Regions from separate parts of the Trichococcus sp. TS_SC_9 genome, predicted to be linked through region 2. Evidence: riboswitches for the same ligand, from Rfam matches in the RefSeq annotation. Region 2 holds a riboswitch; the other holds the start of a gene.
The links. A riboswitch is a leader RNA that binds a small molecule or an ion and turns the genes downstream of it on or off. The one in region 2 is predicted to bind thiamine pyrophosphate.
Positions count from the first base shown of each region.

Region 1: it holds a riboswitch for thiamine pyrophosphate, as region 2 does, so the genes downstream of both, thiM (hydroxyethylthiazole kinase) here and thiT (energy-coupled thiamine transporter ThiT) in region 2, are expected to answer to the same signal.

Region 1 is NZ_CM149591.1:916,478-931,220, forward strand. It holds gene guaB (IMP dehydrogenase) at 1-877, opposite strand, end outside; gene AC0J5I_RS04235 (DUF1129 domain-containing protein) at 1,149-1,835, opposite strand; gene ychF (redox-regulated ATPase YchF) at 2,043-3,143, opposite strand; gene AC0J5I_RS04245 (DUF951 domain-containing protein) at 3,194-3,400, opposite strand; gene AC0J5I_RS04250 (ParB/RepB/Spo0J family partition protein) at 3,438-4,331, opposite strand; gene AC0J5I_RS04255 (ParA family protein) at 4,321-5,085, opposite strand; gene rsmG (16S rRNA (guanine(527)-N(7))-methyltransferase RsmG) at 5,401-6,117, opposite strand; gene AC0J5I_RS04265 (HAD family hydrolase) at 6,255-6,917, opposite strand; gene thiD (bifunctional hydroxymethylpyrimidine kinase/phosphomethylpyrimidine kinase) at 7,247-8,029, opposite strand; gene AC0J5I_RS04275 (HAD family hydrolase) at 8,037-8,678, opposite strand; gene thiE (thiamine phosphate synthase) at 8,675-9,316, opposite strand; gene thiM (hydroxyethylthiazole kinase) at 9,303-10,127, opposite strand; TPP riboswitch at 10,203-10,310, opposite strand; gene mnmG (tRNA uridine-5-carboxymethylaminomethyl(34) synthesis enzyme MnmG) at 10,524-12,419, opposite strand; gene mnmE (tRNA uridine-5-carboxymethylaminomethyl(34) synthesis GTPase MnmE) at 12,485-13,876, opposite strand; gene AC0J5I_RS04300 (hypothetical protein) at 14,066-14,275, opposite strand; gene AC0J5I_RS04305 (zinc-binding dehydrogenase) at 14,394-14,743, opposite strand, start outside.
Region 2 is NZ_CM149591.1:1,936,792-1,951,534, reverse strand. It holds gene AC0J5I_RS09415 (SNF2-related protein) at 1-1,343, opposite strand, end outside; gene AC0J5I_RS09410 (CBS domain-containing protein) at 1,685-2,320, shown strand; gene AC0J5I_RS09405 (pyruvate, water dikinase regulatory protein) at 2,336-3,163, shown strand; gene ppdK (pyruvate, phosphate dikinase) at 3,194-5,863, shown strand; gene AC0J5I_RS09395 (zinc ribbon domain-containing protein YjdM) at 6,161-6,499, shown strand; gene AC0J5I_RS09390 (NAD-dependent epimerase/dehydratase family protein) at 7,149-7,937, shown strand; gene AC0J5I_RS09385 (hypothetical protein) at 8,082-8,399, shown strand; TPP riboswitch at 8,512-8,612, shown strand; gene thiT (energy-coupled thiamine transporter ThiT) at 8,670-9,245, shown strand; gene AC0J5I_RS09375 (YitT family protein) at 9,501-10,367, opposite strand; tRNA gene AC0J5I_RS09370 (tRNA-Leu) at 10,549-10,632, opposite strand; gene AC0J5I_RS09365 (pilus assembly protein TadG-related protein) at 11,177-12,073, opposite strand; gene AC0J5I_RS09360 (DUF192 domain-containing protein) at 12,138-12,482, opposite strand; gene AC0J5I_RS09355 (vWA domain-containing protein) at 12,484-14,743, opposite strand, start outside.

The DNA.
Region 1 (14,743 bases), 1.0 Mb from region 2:
AGAGTGCGCGGGTCCCGTCGGCAGTCGCTACGTTTCCGGCAATCAAGGTTGCTTCAGGGAATTGTTCGCGGATTTCTTTAATTTTACGGATAACGCCGGCGCTGTGGCCATGCGCTGTATCGATGACGATTGCATCTGCACCTGCATCCAATAAGGCTTGGGCGCGTTCAAATGTGTCACTTGTCACACCTACTGCAGCCGCAACGATCAAACGGCCGTGTGCATCTTTTGCGGAGTTGGGAAACTCGATTACTTTTTCGATATCCTTGATTGTGATCAGGCCCGCCAGACGTCCGGTTTCATCGACTAAAGGCAGTTTTTCGATTTTGTATTTTTGCAGAATGGATTCAGCATCTTTCAAAGAAGTACCTACAGGAGCGGTAACCAAATGTTCTTTGGTCATGACATCGCCGATTGGAACTTGGTAATCTGTAATGAAGCGCAGATCGCGGTTCGTCAAAATCCCTACCAACTTGCGTTCTCCCATATCGTTAACGATAGGAACGCCGCTGATGCGGTATTTGCTCATCAGATTCTCTGCTTCAGCAACCAAGTGATCAGGAGTCAGGAAGAATGGGTCGATGATGACGCCACTTTCGGAACGTTTTACTTTGTGCACTTCTTCAGCCTGCGCTTCAATGGTCATGTTTTTGTGGATGACGCCCAAGCCGCCTTGGCGAGCCATTGCGATTGCCATTGCCGCATCGGTAACAGTATCCATACTTGCGCTCATTATAGGAATATTCAAGTGTAAATTTTTAGCTAAATCAATCGATAAATCCACATCGTTAGGTAATACATGGCTTTCAGCCGGGACTAATAATACATCATCAAAAGTAAAACCTTCTTTAGCGAATTTTGTTTCCCAATTTGACATTTTCGATGAACACTCCTTTTTATTTATGCTGATTTTTTATCATCTAAAATACCACCACCAACAACCTACGTCAAGCGCAAACCTCCCTTTATCATACAATTCTCATATAGAAGCGTTTTTATCGAATACTATGCATTCACAACTACCTCAATGTTCGGAATTAATGCGTATGATTGCATCCAGGGATTCATCTACAGTTTATTTCTGTCAATATACGAAAATAGCCGAGATACAAGTTTTATTTGCATCTCGGCCTCCACCCATTGACGGCCTACAAAATGCCGCCCACGATATGATATTTTTTCTTCAGATATACTTTTGCAGCAAAACCTACACCCGCGATTCCAAGGTACAACCATGCAGGCAAAGCGATATTGATTGTGGCTGGGATAAGCATCATGGAAACAGTCATGATGAGCATCCAAAGCAACATAGCGCCGGTCGTCGCAAAGATGTATTTCCCGAAGCCTTTTTCGCCTTTTGGCGCATCCGGATTCGGCGTGTATTTGGAGATGATGAGCATGGCGATGCCGCCCACGATAAAGTTCAGGATTAAGCTGATCAGACCCATTCCGATTACGTCTTCGCCACTGTTGGTCAGCAAGGAAACGCCTGAAATCATCGCGAAAAGAGACCCCAGCAATAAGCCGCCATCCAAAGCGATCAACCAATCAGTCGAACGGACTTTAACTTCGTTATCTGTTGGATTGACCAAGATGTTTGATGCGCACTCAGACACTGTGCCGTATAATTGGCGGGCAGTTTTCCCGGTTTTTTGGGCGTCCAACAATTCCCGCATCATTTTGTTGTATATTTCCTCTCTGCGCCCCTCTTCCAGGTTTGCAGCTCTCAAGGTTCTGTCCAGCCCCAGCATGTATTGTTCATTTCTTTTTGTCAAACTCTGCCATAACGCTTTGTTTTCGAACTTCATTTGTTCAACGCTCTTCGTTTCTTCCAATGGTAAATCCTCCCTTGATTACATGCGGCATCCTTTATAGAACGGTTCTAAATCCTATAGTTGAGTTCTGATTCGCAGATACCACTCCCGTTTTGTCATGGCTCTTGCGATTTTTAATCGCTTAGAGACATGATACACTTGACCGGTACGGTCACAGTGCTTCCTTACCCAACGTCTGGGTATCTAAACGCGAATCATCACATCCTGTTATACGTTAAAGCGGAATTCCATTACGTCGCCGTCTTGGACTACGTAGTCTTTTCCTTCAAGTCTTACTTTTCCTGCTTCTTTGGCTGCTTGCATGCTGCCGTATGACAGTAGGTCATTGTAAGAAACTGTTTCGGCACGGATGAAGCCGCGTTCGAAGTCGGAATGGATGATGCCGGCTGTCTGCGGTGCTTTCATCCCTAATCTGAATGTCCAGGCACGGACTTCTTTTTCGCCTGCTGTGAAGTATGTTCCCAGCCCAAGCAGCGTGTAAGCTTTTTGGATCAGTTGATCAAGTCCGGATTGTTCGATGCCTAACTCCGACAGGAATTCGGCTTTTTCTTCATCATCCAATTCAGCCACTTCTTCTTCGATACGGGCACAGACGGTAACAACTTCTGCACCTTCTGTCGCCGCAAAATCACGGACAATTTTCACCATTTCATTGTCTCCGCCGGCTATTACGTCCTCTTCAGAGATGTTTGCGACATAAAGAACAGGTTTTGTCGTTAAAAGGAACAGGTTTTTCACGTACACTTCTTCTTCCGGTGTAAATTCGATGGTACGTGCGGATTTACCAGCTTCCAGCGTTTCTTTGATTATATCCAATATAGCTAATTCGTAAACAGCATCTTTGTCCTTCGTACGCGCAATTTTGCTGATGCGTGTATAGCGTTTTTCGATGGATTCCAAATCCGCGAAAATCAGTTCCAAGTTGATGGTTTCGACATCATCCAATGGATCCACTTTACCGCTGACGTGTGTGATGTTATCGTCTTCGAAACAACGGACGACGTGACAGATGGCATCCACTTGACGGATGTTGGCCAAGAATTTGTTTCCCAGACCTTCCCCTTTACTGGCGCCTTTAACGATTCCGGCAATGTCCGTGAACTCAAAAGTGGTCGGGACGGTTTTTTTGGGTTTCACCAATTCTGTTAGTTTATTCAAACGTTCATCGGGAACTTCGACTACTCCGACATTTGGGTCGATCGTCGCGAATGGGTAGTTTGCGGCTTCCACTCCCGCTTTGGTGATGGCGTTGAACAAAGTGGATTTACCGACGTTCGGTAACCCTACGATTCCTGCTGTTAATGACATTTCTTCACACTCTTTCCACTTATATTGCTTTTATTTATTTCTTCAAAGACCTATTCGACAGTTTCTTCTGCCTTAGTCAGTACTTTTTTCATCTTCTTCTCGAATTCACGGCGCGGCATCATGACCATCTGCCCGCATTTCAGGCATTTGATCCGGATGTCCATACCCATTCGGATGATTTCCCATGAGTTGTTTTTGCAGGGATGCGGCTTTTTCATTTCCACCACATCATGCAATCCATAATCTTGTTGTACCAAGGCTAGATGCACCTCTTTCTGATGTCTTCGTCTATTCTTAATCGTCCAGGGAAATTTGCAGGATATCCAAAATCCGGGTCAGGTCGGCTGGAGAAAGATATTCGATCTCGATCTTGCCTTTTTCGCCCTTGCTGGATATTTGTACGGATGTCCCGAATTTGTCCATCAAGCGTTCTTCGCTCTCTTTGATGTATACTGGCTTCGTTTCTTTTTTCTTCTTGGTTGTCTTTTTAGCGACATCTCCAGGATTGTTCAGCTGTTGGACCAGCAATTCCAGATGTCGGACCGTGATACCTTCTTCGGCAGCACGTTTCGCCAATTCGCTGATCAACGATTCATCGTTCAAGCCTAAAAGCGTGCGGGCTTGCCCCATGGAGACCAATCCCTCTTGCAACATCCGTTTGACGTCCTGCGGGAGGTTTAACAAGCGCAGGTGGTTGGCAATGTACGGACGGCTCTTCCCTAATCTTTGGGCTACATCCACTTGCGTAAGATTCAGCTTGTTCATCAATGTTTGGTAGCCTTCCGCTTCTTCCAACGGAGTCAGATCCTCACGCTGCAGATTTTCCAGAATGGCGACTTCTATCATGGCTGTTTCGTCAAATTCACGGACGATTGCCGGGATTGTTGTTTTGCCGGCCAAGCGGGACGCGCGGACGCGGCGTTCGCCTGCAATGATTTCATAGCCTTTCACGCTGGATTGGCGCAGGATGACCGGTTGGATGACGCCGTTCAGCATGATCGAGTCAGCTAATTCCCGCAAAGTCGAGTCATCGAAGGTTTTCCGTGGCTGGTAAGGATTGGGACGGATTTCGTCTAAAGGGATCTCCTGTACCTTCTCTGTCTTTTCATCGATCTTCTCGATATCTTCAAAGTTGCTGAAGAGCGCGTCGATGCCGCGTCCTAGCCCTTTGCTGTTTTTATTCGCCATCTGCTAACACTTCCTTTGCCAACTCAAGATAAACTTCCGCTCCTTTTGAACGGATATCATAGTCAACGATCGATTGTCCATAGCTTGGCGCTTCGGATAAACGGACATTTCGTGGAATGATTGTCTTGTATACTTTTTCTTTGAAATATTTTTTGACCTCATCAACGACTTCGAAGCCGAGATTCGTACGGGCATCCAGCATCGTCAATAAGACCCCTTCCAATTTCAGGTCCTTATTGAAATGCTTCTGAACCAAGCGGAAGGTGTTCAACAATTGGCTCAGCCCTTCCAAGGCATAATACTCGCACTGGACCGGAATCAATACCGAATCACTGGCGGTGAAAGCATTGATCGTCAAATGCCCCAGTGATGGCGGGCAATCGATGAAAATGAAGTCATATTCGTCACGCAACGACTGCACTGCATCATAAAGGCGCGCTTCACGATGCGGTTGATTCGTCAACTCGATTTCAGCCCCTGCCAATTGGATGGTTGCCGGCACGACCCATAAGTTTTCCCGCGAGGATTCTCGGATGACATTCTCGATGGGCTCTTGGTTCACTAATACATCATATATATCTTTTTCAACATCTGCTTTTGAAATGCCGAGTCCGCTGGTAGCGTTCCCTTGGGCATCACTATCTATCAATAACACTTTTTTGCCTAAGTAGGCCAAAGAAGCTGCTAAATTGACGGTGGTCGTCGTTTTTCCGACGCCGCCTTTCTGATTTGCGACTGCAATAATCCGTGCCATCTGTTCTCCTCCACTTTCTGTCGTTCATTTGAAGCTGCTGTGCCGCCGTTCCACTTTTTTGCCTAAAAAAAGAGAAAAAACGATACCTGCGCCTTTTCCCCTACGCATTTCTTCAAAATGAATCATCATTTATCGCTCAGTATGTCTATTTATAAAAAAGGCTATAACTTTACCAGACTATTGTAACAAAAAAATTTGGAAAAATATAGGATAGATAAAACCGATGCCATAAAATCACTTTTTACGCGCATCTTAACCCCAAAAAGCCCGGCCTGCCTGCAAAGAAGCAGACGGTCGGGCCGTTCCTTTTCCGATTTACAATGGATTTTTGTTCGGTGTCCCGGCTTTTCTCGGGTAGGTCTTCGGAGTTTCTTTCGTCTTCTTGATCTTCACGATGTGGCGTTCGCCTGCTTCGTTCGGCAGTTCAAAAAAGATATCCTCCTCGATTTTGCCGCCCAAAATCGTGATGGCGCGCTCTGCATCGCGGAGTTCCTCTTCCGTGCTGGCTGCTTTCATCGCCACGAATGTACCGCCTTTTTTGGCCAAAGGCAGGCACAGTTCGCTCAGGACGCTCAAGCGTGCGACCGCACGCGCCGTCACCACATCGAATTGGCCGCGGAATTTCTTGTTCTGTCCAAAAGTCTCCGCACGGTCATGGAAGCAGGAAACGCCCGTCAAACCTAATTCGGAAACCAAAGTCTCCAAGAAGGTGATCCGTTTGTTCAATGAATCCACGATCGTCACCTGCAATTTCGGGAAGGCGATCTTGAGTGGGATGCTCGGGAAACCGGCGCCGGCACCGACATCGCAAAGTGTGACTTCCGCTTGGGTGAAATCCATGTGGAAGCCTAACGAAATCGAGTCATAGAAATGCTTCAGATAGACTTCATCCGGCTCCGTGATCGCCGTCAGGTTGATTTTTTCGTTCCATTCGCGCAATAAACGCAAATAAGTTGCATACTGTTCGAGTTGCGTTTCATTCAAAAGGATCCCTTTTTCGGCAAGTGCCTGGGTAAATTGTTCTGGATTCATAATGTTTCCTTTCCTCATTGGCTTCGTCTGTTTTTCTACCTCTCTACTTTATCCTGAAAGAGCGGTCTGTACAAGGGCTAAATCAACTTTAAAGCCGCTGTCCCTTATTCGGGGAACAGCGGCTTTTTCCAATCTATTTAAGCAACAAGCAAGTTTGCAAGAATGATTTCCAGTTCGACGAATGAGTTGGCGATGCGATCGGGATGCTCCGCGCGCAGGGTTTGGGCGGAACTTCCGCCCCAGGTGATGCCGATGGTCTTTATGCCTGCCATTTTCCCCATCTGCATGTCATAAATGGTATCACCGATCATGACGGTCTCTTCTTTCGCCATCGGGATTTTCTCCCAGGAGGTGAAAATGCCTTCCGGATTTGGTTTGTGCTGGTTCATGTTATCCAAGCCAATGACCACATCCATCAGGTCCAACAGATCCACTGCAGCAAGACTGCGCAACAACGCCTTGGTTGCTTTGTTGGAAATCACGCCCAGATGGTGCCCGTTCCCTTTCAGTTCCATTAAGGACTCCCGCGACAGATCGTATGGTTCCAACAGCATATTTTCATATTTTTCGTAGTTGTCCCAAAAGACTTCCATCAGCTTATCCATCTCGACCGGAGAGAGTGCATACTGCTTCAGATAGCCGCTAAACTTCACAAAATGGGGCTTTCCTCTATCCTTACGCAGCTGCTCAACAGTTGGGACGGGATACCCGAATTGTTCAAATGTATCCATCGTAGCCATCTCGCTGATTTTGCATGTTTCTGCCAAGGTACCGTCAAAATCGAATAATAGTAATCCCATCTTCTATCTTCCCTTCGATCGCGAATATGAACTGAATGCGGACAATAGCGATGTAAGCCACTATGACGCAAAAACTCAAAATTCCGAATGTTCACTATAATCAAAATTATAACAAACAAAAACAACAGAATAATGAGGTTTTATTTAGAATTTGGAAAGAATTCACTCGTTTTCGCTATCTCAAAACGCCAATTTCCGAACGTTAGGAGTTAGGCACTTTATCAATGTACTGAATTTACCCATCCAGTGCTTGCCCGTTGACGTCTCCATCTTTGGATCGGGGCAATTGACCGAATTAAGGGCTACCTCGAAATGAGATAGCCCTGTTTTTATGTGATGCGGTACGCGTGATTGAGCGGGCCGCTACCCTTGCCTAGATCCATTCCGTCGCGGAGCGCGCCGGTGATGTAGACTTTGGCCAGGCGGATGCTCTCTTCCATTCCGTGACCCAAAGCCAGATTCGCGGCGATGGCTGAGGAAAGCGTGCAGCCGGTGCCGTGCGTATTCGGGTTTTCGATCCGTTCCGACTCGAACCAACTGACTTTCCCGTCCCTAAAGAGCAGATCATCGGCGCTGTCCTTGAGATGGCCGCCTTTCAGTAGCACGCTGGTTCCCGCAGCCGAAGCGATACTGTCCGCTGCAGCCAGCATATCCGCCTTCGTCTCGATTTTGATGCCGCTCAGCACCTCCCCTTCCGGCACATTGGGGGTGATCACATCAGCCAAAGGCAACAACAGCGTCCGCAAATCCTGGCTGGCATCGTCCTGCATCAGGCTGCTGCCGCTTGTTGCCACCATGACGGGATCCACGACGATATTTTCCGCTTTGTATTCGAGCAGCTTCTCGGCGATGACTTTGATGATTGCGGCATTCGATACCATGCCGATCTTCACCGCATCAGGGCGGATATCCTTGAACACGCTATCCATCTGCTGCGCCACAAATTCGGGCGTCACTTCCATTATTCCGGCCACACCTGTCGTGTTCTGCGCCGTCAGCGCCGTGATCACGCTCATCCCATAGACTTTATGCGCCATCATCGTCTTCAGGTCCGCTTGGATGCCCGCTCCGCCGCTGCTGTCCGAACCGGCGATCGTCAATACTGTTTTCATGTTTTGCTCATCCTTTCCAATCCGAAAATGAATAGATGTACTGCTCCGTCAACGCTTTGATGCGCTCCATATCCTTTGTTGCCGTCTCATCATGGACGCCGACTACCCGGAAACCGGCTGCCGTTGCCGTTTCGACGGCGTGCAGCGCGTCCTCAAAGATGACGGTCTTCGTGAGGGGCGCCCCAAGGTGTTCGAACGCCCGCTGAAAAATGAGCGGATCCTCTTTGCCTGCCTTTACTTCACTGCTGGTCAGGATGGCGCTGAAATATTTCCGGATGCCCAACCGCTCCAAGGCGCTCTCGGCCAAATTCCTTTCGGTCGCGGTGGCGATGCACATCTTCACATTCTGCTCCTGCAATGTCTGAAGATATTCCGCTGCTCCGGCCTTAAGCGGGACTTCATAACGGTAAAGATCCGCAAGCAGCGTTTCGATTTCCGCAATGATCGTCTCTTCATCTTCACGCAATCCATAGGCCGATTGAAAATATTGTGCGGCTTGCGGCAGGCTCATCGTCTTCAACACATCCTGCAATCCGGAAGCTGGCTGCAGCTTTTTCTGAAGCAAATAATTTTCCCCCAGCCCCTGCCAGATCGGCATGGAATCCAGCAGCGTCCCGTCCAGATCGAAGATGGCAGCTTCCATTGTCATGGCTGCACCATTGCTTCGGCTAACGGGCGCAGTCTCTTCACCGCCGCTGTGATGTCCGGCTGCGCAAAGATGGCGGATACGACGGCAATCCCGTCGATGCCGCTGCCCTTGAGCTCGAGGATATTCCCTTCAGAAATGCCTCCGATCCCCACAACAGGTATGCTCACCGCCCGGCAGATCTGCTGCAGTGTTTCGATCGACAGCGCGTCGACATCCAGCTTCGTCGCTGTCCCGTAGATCGCACCTACGCCCAGATAATCGGCCCCGTTCCGTTCCGCCGCCAGCGCCTCTTCGACGGAATGCGCAGAAACGCCAAGGATTTTCCCCTCGCCGATCCGGCTGCGGACGTCTCCAGCCTGCATATCGCTCTGTCCCACGTGAACGCCATCCGCATCCAGCGCCAAGGCCACATCGACTGCATCATTGATGATGAAAGGGATGCGGTGGCGTTTGGCCACGGCCTGCAGTTCTTTGCCCAGGGAGACAAAGGCATCGAAATCCAATTCCTTCTCGCGCAATTGCACGACGGTAACGCCCGCTTGGATAGCTTCTTCAAGCTGTTCCGCCAAGGACGCGTTCCCCAGCCATTGGCGATCGGTCACCGCGTAAAGCAGCAAATCGTTCTTATCTACTCTCAATTTTAGCGCTCCCTTCCAGTTTTTCGACCGACATCTTGCTGATTTCATCGATGATGTAGCTGCGGTAGGATGAAGTCCCTGCGGCATTGCTTATCATCCTTTCGTAAGCCAGCTCGCCGCTGACTCCCATCAGGCACACCGCTGCCGCCGTGGCATCCAGCAACTGCTCCGGGTTTGCTCCGCAATAGGCTGCGATCAATCCCGACAGCATGCAGCCAGTTCCGGACACTTTTGCCATCCGCGGATGCCCGTTGCGGATGATGTAGGCTTTGTCCCGGTCCGCGACGATATCGATCGCGCCGGTGATTGCGACGACCGCATCATTCCGATCGGCCAATCGTTTGGCGAAAGCGACTGTTGCCTCGAGCGTTTCCTCGGTCACCGCATCACTGATGTCGGCATCCACGCCTTTTGTCGTGCCGCTTCCGGAATGGATCGTCTTCATTTCCGAAATGTTTCCTTTGATCACGGTGAAGGCAATTTCCTCCAGCAAGCTGAAGGTCGCTTCGGTCCTGAAAGGGGATGCCCCCGCGCCCACTGGATCCAAAACGACGGGATGGGCGAGCGCATTGGCTTGGCGCCCTGCCAGCAGCATGGACTCCACGGATCTGCTGTTCAGTGTTCCGATGTTCAGATTCAGGGCGGTGCAGATGCTTGTGATATCCGCGACTTCCTCGGGGGCATCCGCCATGATCGGGGAGCCTCCAGCAGCCAAGAGGACATTGGCGACATCATTCACAGTGACATAATTGGTGATGCAGTGGACCAGCGGTGTCTGTTGCTGTACATTTTCGAATAGCGTATTGAACATGGGTTACCTCCAAATAGTTTGTTTGATGCGACAAAAAAAGCGGGAAATGTCCGAATAGGCATTTCCCGCTGAATGGATTCATTCAATGTTATTTCCCTACGTTGGCATTATCCAAATCAGGTAATAGGTCGAAGTTGATTACTTCCTCTCAGCCTGCTGACACAAGCTCCCTTTTTTCGTATGCAGTTATGTCATCATCTTAGCATATGCGCCATCCTTACTCAAGGATGATTTTGTCGTTTTAATTGTTCATTCAGCCACCTGAAAATATTCGTATAGGCAATTTCACTGACTGTCGCTGCCCGATTATTCAGGAAATACCTTCATACTCTATTAAACGCTTTGTGTTAATCCTCTTAATGCTCGATTTCTACCCGGGATTCATCTCGCTCTGAGTTATTCTGAGATTTTGGCGATCTTTCCTTGGGTTACGTAGACCATCAAAACGGAAATGTCGGCTGGGTTGACGCCGCTGATCCGGCTTGCTTGGGCAATTGTTTCCGGTTGGATCTTCTTCAGATTTTGTTTGGCTTCGTTCGCGATTCCGTTGATGGCATCATAATCGATGTTCGCAGGGATGCGTTTTTCTTCCATTTTCTTCAGCTTGTCCACTTTTTCGACGGCTTTCTTGATGTAGCCAGCATATTTGATCTGCACTTCCACTTGCTTGATGACCTCTTTCGGCAAGGCTACTTCAAACGGCGCAAAAGCGATCAGACCTTCATACTTCAATTCCGGACGCTTCAGCAGGTCAGCAAACAAAATGCCGTCCTTCAGCGGAGCGGAGTTTTGTTCCGCAAGGAAAGCCTGCAATTCTTCAGTCGGTTTCAGACGGGTTTTTTCAAGGCGGGCGATTTCCTTTTCAACGGCCTGTTTTTTCTCCAGGAATGTTTCGTAGCGTTCTTCCGTCACCAAACCGATTTCGCGGCTCATTTCGGTCAAGCGGAAGTCGGCATTGTCATGGCGAAGCAACAGACGGTACTCGGCGCGTGAAGTCAACAAGCGATACGGTTCCATTGTTCCTTTGGTCACCAGATCATCGATCATGACGCCGATGTAGCCATCGCTGCGTTTCAGGATCATTGGTTCTTTCCCTTGCACAGCCAAAGCGGCATTGATGCCGGCCACGATGCCTTGTCCGGCAGCTTCTTCATAACCGGATGTGCCGTTCGTTTGGCCGGCAGTGAACAAGTTCTTCACCAATTTCGTCTCCAAGGAAAGGCGCAACTGATGCGGTTTTACGACATCGTATTCGATGGCATAGCCTGTCCGCATCATTTGTGCATTTTCCATACCCGGTACGGAACGGATCAAATCAAGCTGAACATCCTCCGGCAATGAGGTGGATAAACCCTGCACATAGACTTCTTCGTTCTCGCGGCCTTCAGGCTCAAGGAAGAGCTGATGGCGCGGCTTGTCGCTGAAACGGACGATTTTGTCTTCGATCGACGGGCAATAACGCGCCCCTACGCCTTCCACGATACCCGTAAACATCGGCGCGCGGTGGAGATTATCGCGGATAATTTCATGGCTTTCCGGACTCGTATAGGTCAGCCAGCAGGATAATTGATCTTTCAGATAGTCTTCATCTTTGGAAAGGAAACTGAAATGGTTCGGCTCAACGTCACCGGGTTGTTCCTCGGTTTTGGAATAATCGATGCTCGAAGCCATTACCCGCGGCGGCGTGCCGGTCTTGAAGCGCGCCAATTCAAATCCCAGATCAAGCAGATTTTCGGATAATTTAATGGATGGCTGCGAGTTGTTCGGTCCTGATGAATAAACCAAGTCCCCGATGATGATCTTGCCTCGGGAAGAGGTTCCGGCCGTGATGACGACGGCACCAGCACGGTAAACGGCGCCAGTATGCGTCACTACGCCCTTGACTTCGCCATCTTCCACAATCAATTCCTCAACGATGGCTTGCTTCAGCAGCAGGTTCTCCTGTTTTTCGATAGTGTGCTTCATATGGTGGGCATAGTCATCCTTATCCGCTTGTGCGCGCAACGCTTGGACGGCAGGGCCTTTCCCTGTGTTCAGCATGCGCATTTGGATATACGTCTTATCGATGTTGCGTCCCATCTCGCCGCCCAATGCATCGATTTCTCTTACGACGACACCTTTCGCAGGCCCGCCAATGGATGGGTTGCAGGGCATAAAGGCAACCATGTTCAAATCGATCGTGACCAGCATCGTGCTGCATCCCATACGCGCTGCGGCAAGCGCCGCTTCGGATCCGGCATGTCCGGCTCCTACAACAATCACATCAAAACTTCCAGCTTCAAATCTGTTCATTTTTCCATTCCTTTCGTTTGTGCTAGCTATTTGTTCTTATTATTTTAGTTGATTTCTGAATTCTTTTATTTACCCAAGCAGAACTGTGTGAATAGTTGGGTGAGGAGTTCGTCCTGCACGCTGTCGCCGGTGATTTCTCCGAGGAGGTCCCAACAACGGGTGAAATCGATCTGGACGAGGTCGATTGGCATGCCTGATTCGATGCCGCTCAGCACTTCATCCAGCGAATCCATCGCATCGTTCAGCAGCGCGATATGGCGGACGTTGGATACATAGGTTGCATCCGTCTCGCCGGTTTCACCGGAGAAGAACATCTTCGTGATCTGTTTTTCCAGTTGGTCCAGTCCGGTTTCGCTCAGCATCGATGTTTCGATGATTCTTTCAGGATCGCTCCAAGGTTCCAGCTCATCGGTTGTCATCTTCGCTTCCAGATCCATTTTGTTCATAAGGATGATGCGGTTCATGTCCTTCGTGTCTTCCAGAAGCTGCTTGTCCTCTTCCGTCAGCCCTTCGTTCTGGTTGATCAACAGGAGAATCAGATCGGCTTCGGCCAAGGCTTTGCGGCTGCGTTCGACTCCGATCTTTTCCACGACGTCATCCGTTTCGCGGATGCCCGCAGTGTCGATCAGCTTCAAAGGCACGCCTCTGACGTTCACGTATTCCTCGATCGTATCGCGGGTGGTGCCGGCGATGTCCGTCACGATGGCTTTCTCTTCGCGCAACAGGCGGTTCAGCAAACTGGATTTCCCTACATTGGGGCGGCCGATGATGGCCGTCTGAAGGCCTTCGCGCAGGATCTTTCCTTGCTTGGCGGTATCCAACAGATGCTGGATGTGTCCGCGCACTTCAATGGTGCGTTCCTTCAACAGCTTCGTCGTCACTTCCTCGACGTCATCGTATTCCGGGTAGTCGATGTTCACTTCGACCTCAGCCAACGTGTTCAGGATGATCTGACGGATATCACGGATCATGCCGGATAATTTGCCGTCCAACTGATGCAGCGCCACATTCATCGCTCGATCGGTTTTGGCACGGATCAAGTCCATGACCGCTTCGGCCTGCGACAGATCGATCCGGCCGTTCAGGAAGGCGCGCTTCGTGAATTCCCCTGGTTCGGCCATGCGGGCACCGTTCTGGAGAATCGTCTGCAGAATCCGGTTGACGCTCACGACACCGCCATGGCAGTTGATCTCCACGACATCTTCGCGGGTGAAGGTCTTCGGTCCGTGCATGACTGACACCATGACTTCATCGATCATGTCGCCTGTGCGCGGATCATAAAGGTGGCCGTAATTGATGGTGTGCGTGGCGACATCGGCCAAGTGCTTCGTTCCGGATCGGTATAAGGCATCGGCTATCTGGATCGCTTGGTCCCCGCTCAAACGCACAATCCCGATGGCCCCTTCTCCCGGCGGCGTCGAAATGGCGGCGATGGTATCAAATTCATTTATAATCATTCATTATCGTCCTTTCTCGGTTGTTTCAGCGTACAAAAAAAGCGCCCACTCCTCCCCTTCGTTCAAGCGGGAGGAAAAGCACTTTGACTGCATTTCATTTTGGATATTCTTTTCAGCTTACTATAAATAGATTTCTAGCCGATTATACAAGCAATGCCGGCGCAATGCAAGCATTTAATGAACGGTTATTTATTTCATCATGAGGTAGGCCGTACTCAACAAACCTCCGACCACCAACAGGATGATGACGTTACGAATGTATTTTTTCCTGTTCACATAGACGCGCAAATGGATATGCATCAAATCCATCACACCCAACACAATAATCATCACCACACCAACAAATCCTACGATCAAGGTAATCATCGATGCGATGAACAACAACTCACTGACGTTCATGGAAATCCCCCTCAAATAGTACGCGCTCAACTTCTGAAACAGCATTCCCAATATAGCATAGCGTTATGGGGAGGCCCTGCTTTCCCGCGGGAATTGTTTTTTTCCATTTTGTTACAGTTCAGCCGATCTGCAGGGCGATTTTCCCCATCTGTTCGGCATTTTCCAACCGCAGGAAGGCCGCCTTGAAATCCTCTGCAGGATAAACGGCGTCCACAACGGGATGGAGCTTATGTTCCTTGACAAAACGGATCATCGCTTCATATTCTTCAAAACTGCCCAGCGTGGAGCCTTTCAACGTGTACTGTCCGTAAAAGAATTTCCGCAAATCGAAGGTGACCAGATCGCCCGTCGATGAGCCGAAAGTCACGATGGTGCCGCCTCTGCGCACCGCATCCAGCGATTTATCGAAAGTGGCTGCTCCGACCGACTCGATTACGACATCCACTTTTTCGCCACCCATCGCTTCCA
Region 2 (14,743 bases):
TCCCTGACAATTGTTTCAGGCGACAGTAATTTTTCAGTTTTTATTTCTTTTGTGACATCAATTTTGGTTTCACCATAGCGGAAAAACAATTCCAAAATCAGTCTTTCCATTTTCCAGTCCAGATAGAGTTCAGCCTGCAAAGGATAACGTTGGTAGCTCGCCTGCACGGATTCCGTTAGCGAGATGTTCGCAAATTTCTGCATCGCTGGAACAGCGATCGCCAAGAAGTCACCAGCGGCTTCCGGTGGGATATGCAATCCCTCATGTCCGGACTGCGAAATGGCTGCATATATGCTGTTCAAGCGGTCCTTTATGCTTGTGGTCAAATAATAAAAACGTCCGCCTATAAGAAAGATATCCGCCTCGTGGAAAAAAATGTTCTCGGGTGCAGCCTCTGTCGTCTCTTCGAAAAGCAGGCCACCATCCGTTAATTCACTCAAGTCAAAATGGATCGGCAGTTTTTCAGAACCCATCACCAAATTTTCCGGCAATATGCGTTTCCCATAGGTCTGATAAGGATTGGTTTTGAAGCTGGCTAGAGGTGTCATCGACAACTTCTCCAATAGTTCTTTCAGCATACTCCCGGGCAAAGTGATCTCTTTGCGGTCCTCGTTCGACCGACGATCACGGCCTGAAGCTGCAGCAGAATCGTTGACTTGCTTCAAAAGAAGAAAAACGGCACGGTCCTCAGCGGACAACTCATGTTTGTCAGCTGAAAAAGTGAATTTCTTGCCAAAGGGAACCTGTTGTCCCGTCAAAATGCTGTTGACGACGTGTTCGCAATCTTTCACAATATAAAGTTGCCCGCACCCTACCCGCATCTGCAGACTGAAACGTTGCCCATAACGAAGGTTAGACATGATCAGTGTAAATTCCACCTGGATGGGTACCCTATCGAATACATCGTTTTCTTGAAGCAATTCGAATTGAAGCACGTTCAGCAAGCGTCTCGTCTGTTCGCTATCATATAGCTTCGTCGAAGCACTGCTGGCCACGTTTCCTGTCGATTCTTTTGTGCTCGAGGATTTCCGTTCATCTCTGTAGTCCGAGGAAGAATTAAGTAACTCCAGCAGGAAGGCAACCACATGTTTACAGGGTCCAGGATAACCTTCGAAGGCTGGACACGGACAGTAATAATCCTCGATTTCCCCATATTCATCAAGATAAACCTCTACCTCATAGATTTTCGTCCCTTTGATGTCTGCATAGAAGGAACGCCCACCCTCTTCCGATGTGAATTTCCGGATTGCCCTGCTCTCAAACAATTGCAGCCCTTTCTCGAACGTCGTTTTGCTGTATGTAATATCCTTAATATCTTGCGTGTTGTATCCCACTGAAAACATTCTCGGCCCCCACCCTTACTCGCTTAGTCTTTATAAGTTTACCATAGACCCGTGTTGATCTGGTTACAAAAAAAGCGCCCGAATTGTCAGATGCGATAGAATGTCCAAAAGCCACTGGCAGGTAGGTTCGGGGACCAGGGCCAATTTATCGAATAGGCCACTGGCATTCGAGTATTTTATTCACCGCCAAGGCCAAATTATCGAATGCTCCTTTCGCATTCAAGAATATCGTCCTCCCCCGAAACATTCCCTAAAAAAGATGTCACTTTATGTTGACAACGTCTTAAATGTGACATACTATATACTCATTAGCACATCACATTAAGAATTGAGGTGGAAAAATGGAACTTACCGATAGGCAAAAGCAAATCATCGAAATCGTCAAGAAACAACAGCCGATTTCCGGTGAAAAGATTGCCTCCCTACTGGGATTTGCGCGGGCGACGCTGCGCCCTGACTTTTCGCTGCTGACGATGAGCGGCATCCTTCAGGCCAAACCGAAAGTCGGTTATCTAATCAACGAGGAGCATACCAACTCCGTGCTGGTCGAACAGATCGCCAAACAAAAAGTCGAAAAGGTGATGGCCATCTCGGTCAACCTCACCAAAGAAACGAGCATCCAGGACGCCATCATCCAGCTTTTCCTAGAGGATTGCGGTTCCCTTTATGTCACAGACAACCGGGAAATACTGGGGATTGTTTCCCGCAAGGACTTGCTTAAGAGCGCGTTGGGCGATTCCGATCTGAATGCCATCCCGGTCGGAATGGTCATGACGAAGATGCCGAATCTGTATACCGTCTTCAGCGATACGTTCGTTGTCGATGCCACGAAATTGCTCGTTACCCATCGCGTCGACAGTTTACCAGTCCTTTCCCGTTCCGTGTATGAAGAGACTGGAAAAAAAGAAGTCATCGGAAAATTTTCGAAATCGACCGCCAGCAGATTGTTGCTTGATATATTCAACAAAGACCTTTAGGAGGAAAGTGTGCAAATGGACCTTAATGCGATTTACTTAGTATCCGATTCCGTCGGAGAGACAGCCGATGTGGTGATCCGATCCGCCCTCTTCCAATTCGAGACGGAAAATTACCAACTGAAGAAATATTCCTACGTGCAGACGACCGAGGAAATCGACGAAATCTGCGTAAAAGCGGCCGAAGATGAGAAGGCAATGATCTTCTACACCTTCGTGAAAAAGGAAATGGCAGACTACATGAAGGAGCGGATCGAACAATCCAGCCTGATTGGAGTCGACATTTACAGCCCGATCCTTACCGGTTTGGGGCAACTGTTCCAGCTTCCGGCCAAGGAAAAGCCGGGCATCAACCGCAAACTGGACAAGGACTATTTCAACCGCGTCGAAGCCATCGAGTTTTCCGTCAAATACGACGACGGACGCGATCCGCGCGGCATCGAAAAGGCAGATATCGTGCTGCTCGGCGTGTCCCGCACATCCAAAACGCCGCTGTCGATCTATCTGGCGAACAAGAACGTGAAAGTCGCGAACATCCCGCTTTTTCCGGAATCGAAGCCGCCAAAAGAAATCTTCACGATTGCCCCGGAGCGGATCATCGGCCTGGTGAATTCGCCGAAAAAGCTCAACGAAGTCCGCAAAGAGCGCTTGAAAACACTGGGACTGCCGCCCTCCGCCAGCTACGCCGGCATGGAACGCATCCTGGAGGAACTCGAATACGCTGACCAGATCATGAAACAGATTGGCTGCGAAATCATCGATGTTTCGAACAAAGCGATCGAAGAAACCGCAGACCACATCCTGCACTACATGGATGTTATGAATATCAGCCGCAAGCAACTATAGACCACTCACAAGGAGGAAATGTATATGACTTTGACGAAGCAATGGGTTTACCGTTTTTCAGAAGGCAAAAAAGAACAAAAGATGTTATTGGGAGGAAAAGGCGCCAACCTCGCCGAGATGACCAATCTCGGCCTGCCCATCCCTCCAGGATTCACGATCACGACGGAATCCTGCATCCATTATTTCGATGAAGGACGGACACTTTGGACTGCGATCCAACAGCAGATTGATTCCGCCCTCATCGACCTGGAAAACGCGGTCGGGAAATCGTTCCATGACCCCGCCAACCCGTTGCTGGTGTCGGTCCGTTCCGGTGCCGCCTTCTCGATGCCCGGCATGATGGACACGATCCTGAATTTGGGCCTGAATGATGCTTCAGTCGCCGGTCTAGCAGAACAAACTCAGAACCCGACCTTCGCTTTCGACAGCTACCGTCGTTTCATACAGATGTTCGCCGATGTCGTGAAATCCGTTCCGCGCATCCATTTCGAATCGATTCTGGACACAGTCAAAAATGAGAACGGTTACCAGTTCGACAACCAACTGACTTTGGAAGAGCTGACCGACCTGGTCGCGCAATACAAAGCCGTCTACCAACGCGAAACAGGCGAAACTTTCCCGCAGGAACCGTTGGATCAATTGCACCAAGCCGTCCAAGCCGTTTTCTCTTCATGGAACAATGAAAGGGCTATCCTTTACCGCGATATCCACAATATTTCGCATAACCTCGGCACAGCCGTCACCGTCCAAAGCATGGTGTTCGGAAACCGCGGCAACGATTCGGGTACCGGTGTGGCCTTCACGCGCAACCCGGCGACCGGCGAGAAAAAACTCTTCGGCGAATTCCTGATGAATGCGCAAGGCGAAGATGTCGTGGCCGGTATCCGCACGCCATTGAACATCGACACACTGGAAGAAGTGATGCCTGCCGTCTACAACGAATTCAAGGCCATCGCTGAAAAACTGGAAGACCACTACGCCGATATGCAGGACATCGAGTTCACGATCGAAAAAGGCAAATTGTACCTGCTGCAGACCCGCAACGGGAAACGCACAGCAGCCGCAGCCGTCGCAGTGGCCGTTGATTTGGCGGACGAAGGTCTGATCACTAGAGAAGAAGCCATTATGCGCATCGAAACCGGCCAGTTGGACAAATTGCTCCACCCGACTTTCGACACGAAAGCACTTGAGGAAGCTACGATATTGGCGACCGGACTTGGCGCTTCGCCAGGAGCGGCATCCGGCCATATCTACTTCTCCACTGCTGATGCCGAAGCGGCACAAAAGGACGGCCTGCCGGTCATCCTAGTCCGCCGCGAAACATCCCCGGAAGATTTGGCCGGCATGATGAGTTCGGAAGGCATCCTGACAGCGCGCGGCGGCATGACTTCGCACGCGGCAGTCGTAGCCCGCGGTTTGGGCAAATGTTGTGTGGCCGGTTGCACGGCAGCGGTCATCGATGAAGAAAACAAAACCGTCGTGATCGATGATTTGACCCTGCATCAAGGCGACCTGCTTTCGATCGACGGCGCAACCGGTAGAGTCTACGCCGGCACCATCGCCAAGCAGAACCCGACTTTGGGCGGCAAATTCAGCACCTTCATGGAATGGGTCAATGAAATGAAAGTACTGCAAGTCAAAGCCAATGCGGACTCCCCCACTGATGTCAAACAGGCATTATCCTTGGGCGCGGAAGGCGTCGGCCTTTGCCGTACCGAGCACATGTTCTTCCATAAGCACCGTATTCCGGTTGTCCGTCAGATGATCCTTTCCCGCACGTTGGATGAACGCAAAAAGTACTTGGTTGAACTATTAGAAATGCAGCGCCAGGATTTCCAGGAAATGTTCGCTTTGCTGCAGGATCGCCCGATGAACGTCCGCCTGTTGGACCCTCCGTTGCATGAATTCCTGCCGACAGCGCATGCGGACAAAGTTGCCCTGGCGGAAGCGATGGGAAGCAGCCTTTCAAACTTGGAGGCGCACATCGATTCCTTGCATGAAGTCAATCCGATGCTCGGGCACCGTGGCTGCCGTTTGGCCGTCACTTACCCGGAAATCTACCGGATGCAGGTGCGCGCCATCATCGAAGGCGCCATCGCCGCTTCCACAGAGAGCGGCAGCACGATTACTCCGGAAATCATGATTCCCTTGGTCTGCGACGTCGACGAACTGCGCTACGTCAAAGCGGAAATCGTGGCGGAGATCCAGGAAGTCTTCGCTGAAAAGGATGTGACCATCCCTTACCTGATCGGAACGATGATTGAAATCCCGCGCGCGGCCGTCACTTCCGACGAAATCGCAATGGAGGCCGACTTCTTCAGCTTCGGCACGAACGACATGACGCAGATGGGCTTCGGCTTCTCCCGCGACGATGCCGGCAAGTTCCTGCAGGAGTACGAAGAAAAAGGCTTACTGAAGCCGAATCCGTTCCACTCATTGGACGTCAAGGGCATCGGCAAACTCGTCAAATTGTCCGCCAAATTGGGCCGCGAAACCAATCCAGGCTTGGTGCTGGGCGTCTGCGGCGAACACGGTGGCGACCCTGAATCCATCGCCTTCTTCTCAAGCATTGGCTTGGATTACGTTTCCTGCTCGCCTTACCGCGTGCCGATCGCACGCTTGGCTTCCGCGCAAGTAGCGATCAAAGAAAATAAAGCGAAAATGTCTGTTCAGAAAGATGCTGTGTTGAGCAGCATTTAATGGAAAAGCCCCTGATCGATGACCTCGATCAGGGGCTTTTGTGATTATAGCGATGCGATCGCGCTCTGCTTGTCCGATTCTTCTTGGTTATCGGATAACCTCAGCCAAGAACGCATATGGAGCCTTACGGAACTGTTCTCTTTCTGCTTATTGGTTATTATTCTTATATTGTCCGGATTCTATTGTCAACAAGGCGAAAATGTGGCAGTATATAAGCATCTTCCGCCTTGTAAAAACAGGCCGGAAATGAAAAGTCAGAAGACAGTATTTCAAAATAATGGAGGAATAAAAATCATGATGGAATTACCTAATTGCCCGAAATGCGGCTCCGCTTACACTTACGAAGACGGCGCGATGCTGGTCTGTCCTGAGTGCGCGCACGAATGGAGCGCGGATACTGCTGAGTCAGCAAACGAAGATCAATTGATCGTCAAGGACGCGAACGGCAACCTGCTGCAGGACGGCGACACTGTCACGGTCATCAAAGACCTGAAAGTCAAAGGCAGCTCGAGCGCTTTGAAAGTCGGAACAAAAGTCAAAGGCATCCGTTTGGTTGAAGGCGACCACAACATCGACTGCAAAATCGATGGCTTCGGTGCTATGAAGCTGAAATCCGAATTCGTCAAAAAAGCATAATAACGATTCCAAAAAAACTGGCGAGGCACCCCGAAAGGGAACCTCGCCAGTTTTTCTATTTTTATATTTTATTAGGTGATACGTTACCATTCTATCCGGCCTCACGCCTTTCATCTGTACGATGGCTGTCACCCCTGACAGCTAGGAGATATGCGTCGGATCACCGTTCCTTTCCGTTGTGTCTTATTTTTAGAAAGATTAATGGTCATCACCCCCGTTTTAATGCTAATGTTCATGATAAGCCCCATTGTTTCCGTTCAGGACTAGCAAAAAAACACATGCGAAAGCACGTGTTCTGTCGGGCAAAAGAATGAATGGGAAGATTGTTGCACAACAGATCCGCACTGACCTTGAGAAGCGCGCATTTGCAAATTCAACAAGTCCATCCTACTCACTCCCTCGTTTTCGATTGAAAAGTATCTTGCCCTTGCCTATCATCTTATCTCTATTATACTAGGATAATCTCCCGGGCTCAATTAATTTACCTGATCATTACAGAAATAAAATATTCCCCTTTATCGTGCCCAATCATTGCCTTTGCAAGGGCTATGCATTGACATTTTCCGGCGGCTTGCATAAAGTTAAAGTAAAGCCACTCACGAGCATAACAGCAAAGTTTGTCGCATAGAAACAAGGAGGTTTACCAATAATGACTACAATCATGATCACAGGCGCAAGCGGTAATATAGGGAGAGTTTTGGTGGATCATCTGAAAAAGGACTACGAACTGACTTTGGTTGATATCCATTTCCATGACATCGAGCCTGCCCTTTTGGAGGGAACAATCGTCAAGGAGCTGGACCTGACTGTCGTCGGGAACTGGGATGGCCTGCTGGAAGGGATCGATTACGTCATCCATCTGGCCGCAAACCCTTCGCCCTATGCTGCTTTCGACGATTCGCTTATTAGTTTGAACTACAAAATGCCCTATTACCTGTTCAAGGAATCATCCAAATACGAGAACTTCGTCAAGCGCATCATCTTTGCGAGCTCCTTCCATGCCGTCAACGCCTACCCCAAAAATGTGCAGATTCCCGTCGATGCCCCAGTCCGTCCGGGTGACCTTTACGGCGTCTCAAAAGCCTATTTGGAGAGCTTGGCCAGCCATTTCGCCTTTACCCAAGGACAGGAATCGATCGGCATCCGCATCGGCAACTTCGATGAAAATCTCGACAATCCATACATCAATGAAGCAGACTTGGCCGAATACGTGTCGCCCCGAGACCTTTGTCATCTCATCGATTGCGCTCTCAACGCCACGCTGATCGAGCCATTTCTGTTGGTGAACGGACTGTCGGACAATCGGTTCCCGCGCCTGGACATCTCACAGGCACGCACAGCCATTGGTTATCGGCCACTCGACGATGCCTTTGTGATGAAGGGCTTCTTTAATGATGACAACGGCGATCCTGTCGAAATCTCCAACGACGAGCATTGATTCGACGATTTGTGAACAAGTTTCCGTTTTTGTACGTTTTCGCCCACATCCGCCACCAAAGTCTATTGAAGAGCTTGAATCGAACTGATATGATGTTCAGTGGAGACAAAAGATGTTTCAGATAGACGGAGGGATGTACAATAAATGGCGAAAAAGAACAAAGGCAACCAAATCCAACGCAGAAATGTGACCCCAACAATACCCGAACTGCATAAAAATAAACAAGCGGCGGCGAAGAAAAATTTGCCCGTGGATGAAGACCCAACATTGCAAAATTCTTATAATATCACGATGTACGGTATGTTGATAGGCGCATCAATCGGCTACTTCGCCGGCAGTGTGACCATCGGTTTCGGTATCGGTACACTGATCGGTGGGGTTATCGATTTCTACCTGAATACTCAGAGGAAAAAGAAACGCGAAGCCATCTTGAAGGCACAGGCTGAAACCGAGCAGAAGTAGGTCTTTTTGCACAACGTGATGTTCGGGATGTTATTTTCGGACATGGTGTTGTGCAGCGTGAATCTTGCATAACGAAATAAACTGTAGTAAAGTTAGCTGTAACTAAATAGACCGTTTCACAAAGGGGTGCCTTCATGGCTGAGATTGAACATAGATTCTGACCCTTCGAACCTGTTCGTTAATACGAGCGTAGGGATTGTGATTGAGAAATGAACTTCATTCTCCTCCTTTGTTGATGGTATATTATGCCCAAAAAGGAGGAGTTTTTTTATGTCAAAAAATCTGAACATCTGGATCGAAGGAACCATCATCGCGGCTTTAGCGACCGTGTTGTCCTTGATTCCTTTCAATATCGGCCCTAGTTTTTCCGTAACGGTTGGGGCGCCGGTCATGATGCTTTACTGCCTGCGCCGCGGCTTGGTTCCCGGGTTCTTCGCCAGTTTCCTGTGGGGTGTGTTGCACATCCTGATCGGGACGGCCTACATCCTGACACCGCTGCAAGGATTCATCGAGTACTTCATCGCCTTCGGTTTCACCGGCTTGGCCGGTCTGTTCACGCCGAAAGTCCAACAAGCGATCGCGGACCAAAACCAAAAGGCATTGGTATGGCAAGTCATTTTGGGCACCATCGTCGGCACCATCGGTCGTTACTTCTGGCACACAATCGCCGGCTACTATTTCTGGGGATCCTACGCCCCAGAAGGCTGGAGCGCATGGTTCTACTCCATCACGCTGAACGGCGCAAGCGCCTTGGCGACCGGTGCATTCACCATCATGGTACTGGCCGTCATCGCGAAAACGAACCCGCAGTTGTTCATACCGAAAAAATCGGTGCGCGGGTACTGAGCGGATGCCGAATAACTGTATGCTAGCGAACCGCGTCGGCTGTTTGGGGTAGAACGCAGATAGAACGGCCGACGCTTCCGGGTGATGTAGACTGTTAACGCTGACGAACAGCCAGAACAGCCTACACTTCCGCGGTTTGTCGACTGTTTACCTTGGATCGCTAACTGAACTGTTGACGAATCAATTTTTATCGTGTAATAAAACCAATAAAGCAGAGGCATCCTCGAAAATTGGAGGCTGCCTCTGCTTATTTTATTACTCTACTAGTCCGGATTGGCGTTCCAGCGTGAAGCCCTTCCCTGCGACCTCGTGAACCTGTCCGATGATTACGAATGCAAATGGATCGATATCATTGACCAAAGCATTGATGGCGGAAAGTTTACGCTGCTCGATGACGCAAAGCACAGCTTGCTGCTGCACCCCTTCAAAAGCCGTTTCAATGTTCACCAGCGTCAGCCCAACATCCTGGACAAACAGTAGCGCTTTTTTAATTTCTTCAAACTTTTTTGAAATGATAAAAAGCTGCATCTTATTCGTTCCGGTGACCATGACTTTATTTATGACGATGGATGTCAGGAACACCATAATGAGCCCGTAAAGGATCTGTTCCATACTGGAAAAGAACGCCTGTACCAGCAGAAAAATGACGTCGAACGCATACATCCCCACCGCAACCGGAATGCGGAAATGCTTGTTCAGGAGCAGTGGTGGAATGTCCATTCCACCCGTTGAAGCGCCGACCTTGAACACCAGCCCGACACCCAACCCGCAGAGGATCCCTGCATAGATTGCCGAAAGTAAAATATCATCGGTCATGTCCTGCAATGCAGGTACTGTCCGAAAAAAAGTTAAAAACGTCGGAAAAATAATCGTGCTCAAAATCGTAGTCAATGCGAATTTCTTGCCCAACAAGGCTGCCCCGACAAAAAACATGAAGCCATTAAAAACCAACACAACCAAAGAGATGTTCAATCCAAAAAAATGATTCAAAATAATGGCAAGCCCCGTCGTTCCACCGGCAATCAGATTCTTCGGCAGGATAAATGCCGCAATCGCAAATGCGACAATGATATTACCCGCAACAACCGCAGCAATCGGTTTTAAAGTGTGCAGTAGTTTCAAAAATGTCACTCCTTTTTCTGAGATTTAAAGCAGTTGGATACCTCTCCAGAAAGAGGTATCCACGCCATTATAACAGATAAATGGCCGATAGAAAGAGTAGTATGTACCTTTGAAAATTGTTTAAAGAAAAATAGGATTCCCGACATCAATACGATGAAGGAAATCCTATTTTGAATAATTATGCGGCCAAGAAGACTCGAACTTCCACGGGAGATACTCCCACCAGCCCCTCAAGCTGGCGCGTCTGCCATTCCGCCATGACCGCAAAACCAACTATTTCATTATACTTTTGAAGAACATTTCTGTCAACGTCTGCTTACTGATTTTCTTTATATTAATAAGACCATGATTATTTAACAATATACGCAAATATGAAACATTGCAATATGCTAATACTACCAATATATATTGGATAATGAATTGAATTATACGCATGTGTACAAAATATAAAGAATCCTACTCGCAAAAAATATAAAAGACATCAACTGACCCCAAAATCAAGGGACAATCTATAATTTGTACATATCTACTCAACTTTTGCGTTCAAAATTATACGATGATTCATTGATTCATCTATGTTAACGGCCTTTTCAGAATTGACAGATGATATTATGTTGATGCATGGGGGATTTCGGTATGTGCTTGCAGAAAAATCATAAGATGAGTAGTGCAATTCCATTATCGTGGTCTTTCACTACTCACCTTAGTGTGATTTAAAGAACTTTTTATCTCTTTCATATTAAGCCCCAAATATTCCAAATTTCCACCTACCTAATGAATCGTATACAAAATCCATCTTGAGATATATGCTATTCAGTAAGCCTCACGTTATGCAAACCATAGTCAGTTTGTTCACCTGCAACACTACTACCGACAACAGCATATTCGAAAGTGCCAACAATTACTCCTTTTTTCTTTTTACTACCTTCTGTTTCTTCTTCAGAATATGATTTAATTTTAAATGCAGCGAATCCTACAATCGTAACCTCTTTTTTGCCGTTCACATCCATACTATCAACTATCGGGATGAAAGCTATTTTGTCTTTTGTAAAACTTTTTCCGGTCATGGCTCCAGTTTCAGTTTTTACCTTCTCATTCACATAAATAGGTTGATCATACCCTTTTGTAATCAGGTTCTGGAATAGATTAGCTCCCCCTCCTTTAAATGCACTGTTTTTAAAACTTGTTAAAGTCCCGAAATCCAATCCACCAAAGTTTCCGTTAGACCCGTCTCCTCCACCTTCTTTCAAAGTATATTCATGTCCAAAGATGAAAGTCTGTTGCACAACACCTACAGGAATTACCCCTATGACACCATCCGCGGGACTAATGGATGCGGTGGCACTGGCAGTCACATTTGCGCTATTTAGTCCAACAACATGCGCAAATGAATAATCCACTTGCTTTGTTGCGGTTACGGTTACACTATCAGCATCAGGAACAATTATAGGAACAATATCTGTGTATCCGTTTGAATCGAAGTAGGCATCTGCACTGCTTGTCGCATCAGCCCCTTTGGGCAAGTCGTACGCACCAGCTAAAGCTGCTGCATCTACTGCATTTTGCAACTTCGCTTTTTCTACATATACACTGCCTACATCTACAACAAAAGCCATAATAGCCAATAGTATCGCAAATATTCCAACAAAAAAAACTAATGCCTGTCCGTTTTCTTCATTCTTTAATTTTCTTAATTTTTTCAGCATTGCCTTCCCTCCTTAGTAAAAGAATTTCTCTGAGAGCCATATATCTTTCATTGATGTCTTTTACCTATTTTCTGACAGAGATTGCGTCACCAATCCGTAATTTTCCGCTCAATGTGTGCGCATTGCTCTCAATTACATATCTTGCTTTCCTGACAATCGGAGAAATTCTTCCTGGTTTCATCGCGGGCATAATATGGACGACCCTATCATCGGAATCCACAAATATGACATCAATAGGGAATCTCATGAAAAAACAATGAACACTGTTACATGGTTTTATGATCAGACCTGCCTCTTCAGGCAAATCCTTTTTCCCCATCAAGCCCAAGAATCGGCTGATAAAGTTATCCGCGACCTCAGCATTCTCTAAAATAACCTCATTCGTCTCTATCATCACTAGTTTGCCCATATCACATCTTACCTTCCAGCACATTTTTTGCTTTTTCTTGTTGCTTGAGACTTTTTACTTCCGTTCTGTACACAAATGTATATCCTCCAGTTTCAAATGTATCCTGATCAAATATTTTACTCTGTGTCAGAACTTCCCCATCAATCATGAATATACCTGGAGCTTCCGTATTCAATAGTAGGTGAAATGGTTTGTAGCCTTTTGAAAGCGATTTGTATCCTTCAATCCATTTCATCCCTTTGTTATTTTTCACCACGGCAAGGTTCAAAGTATATTTGTATTGGGATTCCTGGATACTTATATCCGCAGTTTTATTATGTCCCCCAAAAGAAATGGATATTTCTGAGGCATTCTTCGGTAATTGGAATTTCATCATAGAATCGATGGAATCTTTTTTGTAGTACTCCAAATAACCCAGTTTATTCATTTTTTTCTTGACTAAGACGAAATACAGTAGCCGACCAGTCGCAACAAACGAAATCAGCAGCACGGTTATCAGAATAATGATACCCTGATTATTTTGGAATGCGTCTTTCAGTGTTATTATCAATAGGTCTGTTCCGGACACGACAGAAACCGCAACCAACAGATCCATCGTCACCACTGTCAAAGGATCCACAGCTACTAAACTTAACTGAATGTTATGATTATCCAAATTGATGCCATCGGACAGTTTCACCGCGACAACACCGTCCAGTATTTCACCTGATTCCAACAAAATTGGAGTTGATTGTACATTTCCGATTGCAGGATCGACTTCGACTGTTATCGTTTCACTCCTACCGGAATAATTTTCCAAATGAATCGGAATGCTAATCTTCCCCCCGGCTTTTCCAAGCAAATCAGCCTTTGGAATTGTACCCACGACCTCTCCTGATGAGACCACCCTATAATCTCCCAAATCCACTTCCAACTGGAACATTTCTTCTTTATAGACCCCTTGCACAACCAAAGACGCGGAAAATTCACCTTCTTGTTCAAATGGCATAACCGCTGAATAGATTCCATCTCCACTAACTAAGTCACAGCTGGCTTCATCCGAATTGTCTGATAACGCCTGCATTTCTTGTCTCCCATCAGCATAGTTTTTCACCAAATTAAAGCTGGTGATTTCTATACCTTGTTGACTGTCGACCACATTCTCACGCATCTCGAGATATCCGGTGACCTTTTTACTTTCTGATAGCTTATAGGTAAGGTTGTCTTTTTCGTACTCATCCGTTCTCAAAGTAGGCAATTCTTGGACTTTTATGTTTGTCAAACTTTTCGTGACCAAAACATCACCATCTTTGACGATCGTCTCCAAGGAATAGGAACCTTGTTGATCTACTTCATCATATGTGCCTACATAGTAACCATCCTTTAAGGCCAACTGAATACTGTTCGGTTCAGGTATGTCGTTTTTTGATATCAAGACTTCAATTGTCATATCAGGGGACAGTTCCCCTAGCACAGCAACTGCCACTGTAAGTGGTTCATTTACAGGATGCTGCATGTTTGTCTGCGGTTCTACCATCCAGGATTTGAAGAACAGATCCTTATCTCCGAACAGTTGAACGTTACCATCCCCATTTACGATTAATTGCCAATCACCGGTCAATTCCTTCTCATACTGATTCAATGTGATGATGGTATAATTATCGTTCTTTTGCACCCCTAAATTTTGAGGTACCGTCTGCCCATCTGAAGATACGATGGATACATCCAATCCAGCATTTTCATTTGCCAAAACCATCGTCACTTGGGAAGTATAGGGATCAACGGAAAAGGGAATGGCATGCTCTCCCTGGATATCCAAGCTCTCATTGAAGACTGTTTGACGATTCTTCAGCATACGAAGAACCTCAAAAAAATTGGTTGCAATTGCACCGGGACTTTCAATGAATTTTGCTTCACCATGGGAATCATCTGCAATTTGTTGCAGAATGCTCTGATCGGAATTTCCAAATCCTAGTGTATAAATCGGATAATCCTTTAATCCAACATTTGCCGTTGTTGCCCAAATGCTATCCATATATTCTGACATGAAATCCGGATTATCCCTTTGAGCCGAGTTTGGATCAGGCACTCCATCTGTCAGAAAGATGATTACCTTTCGGACATCTTGCTCTGCAAAACTGTCAAGCTGATACTCTGCAGCTTGTAAAGCTTTTAAATAATCCGTATCCCCCGACGCCGTTATGGCAGGGGCAAGTGTAGACTTCAAATTTGCTTTATTTTCCATGCTTAACACCTGTTGCATGGGGATTGCTTCCACTGCA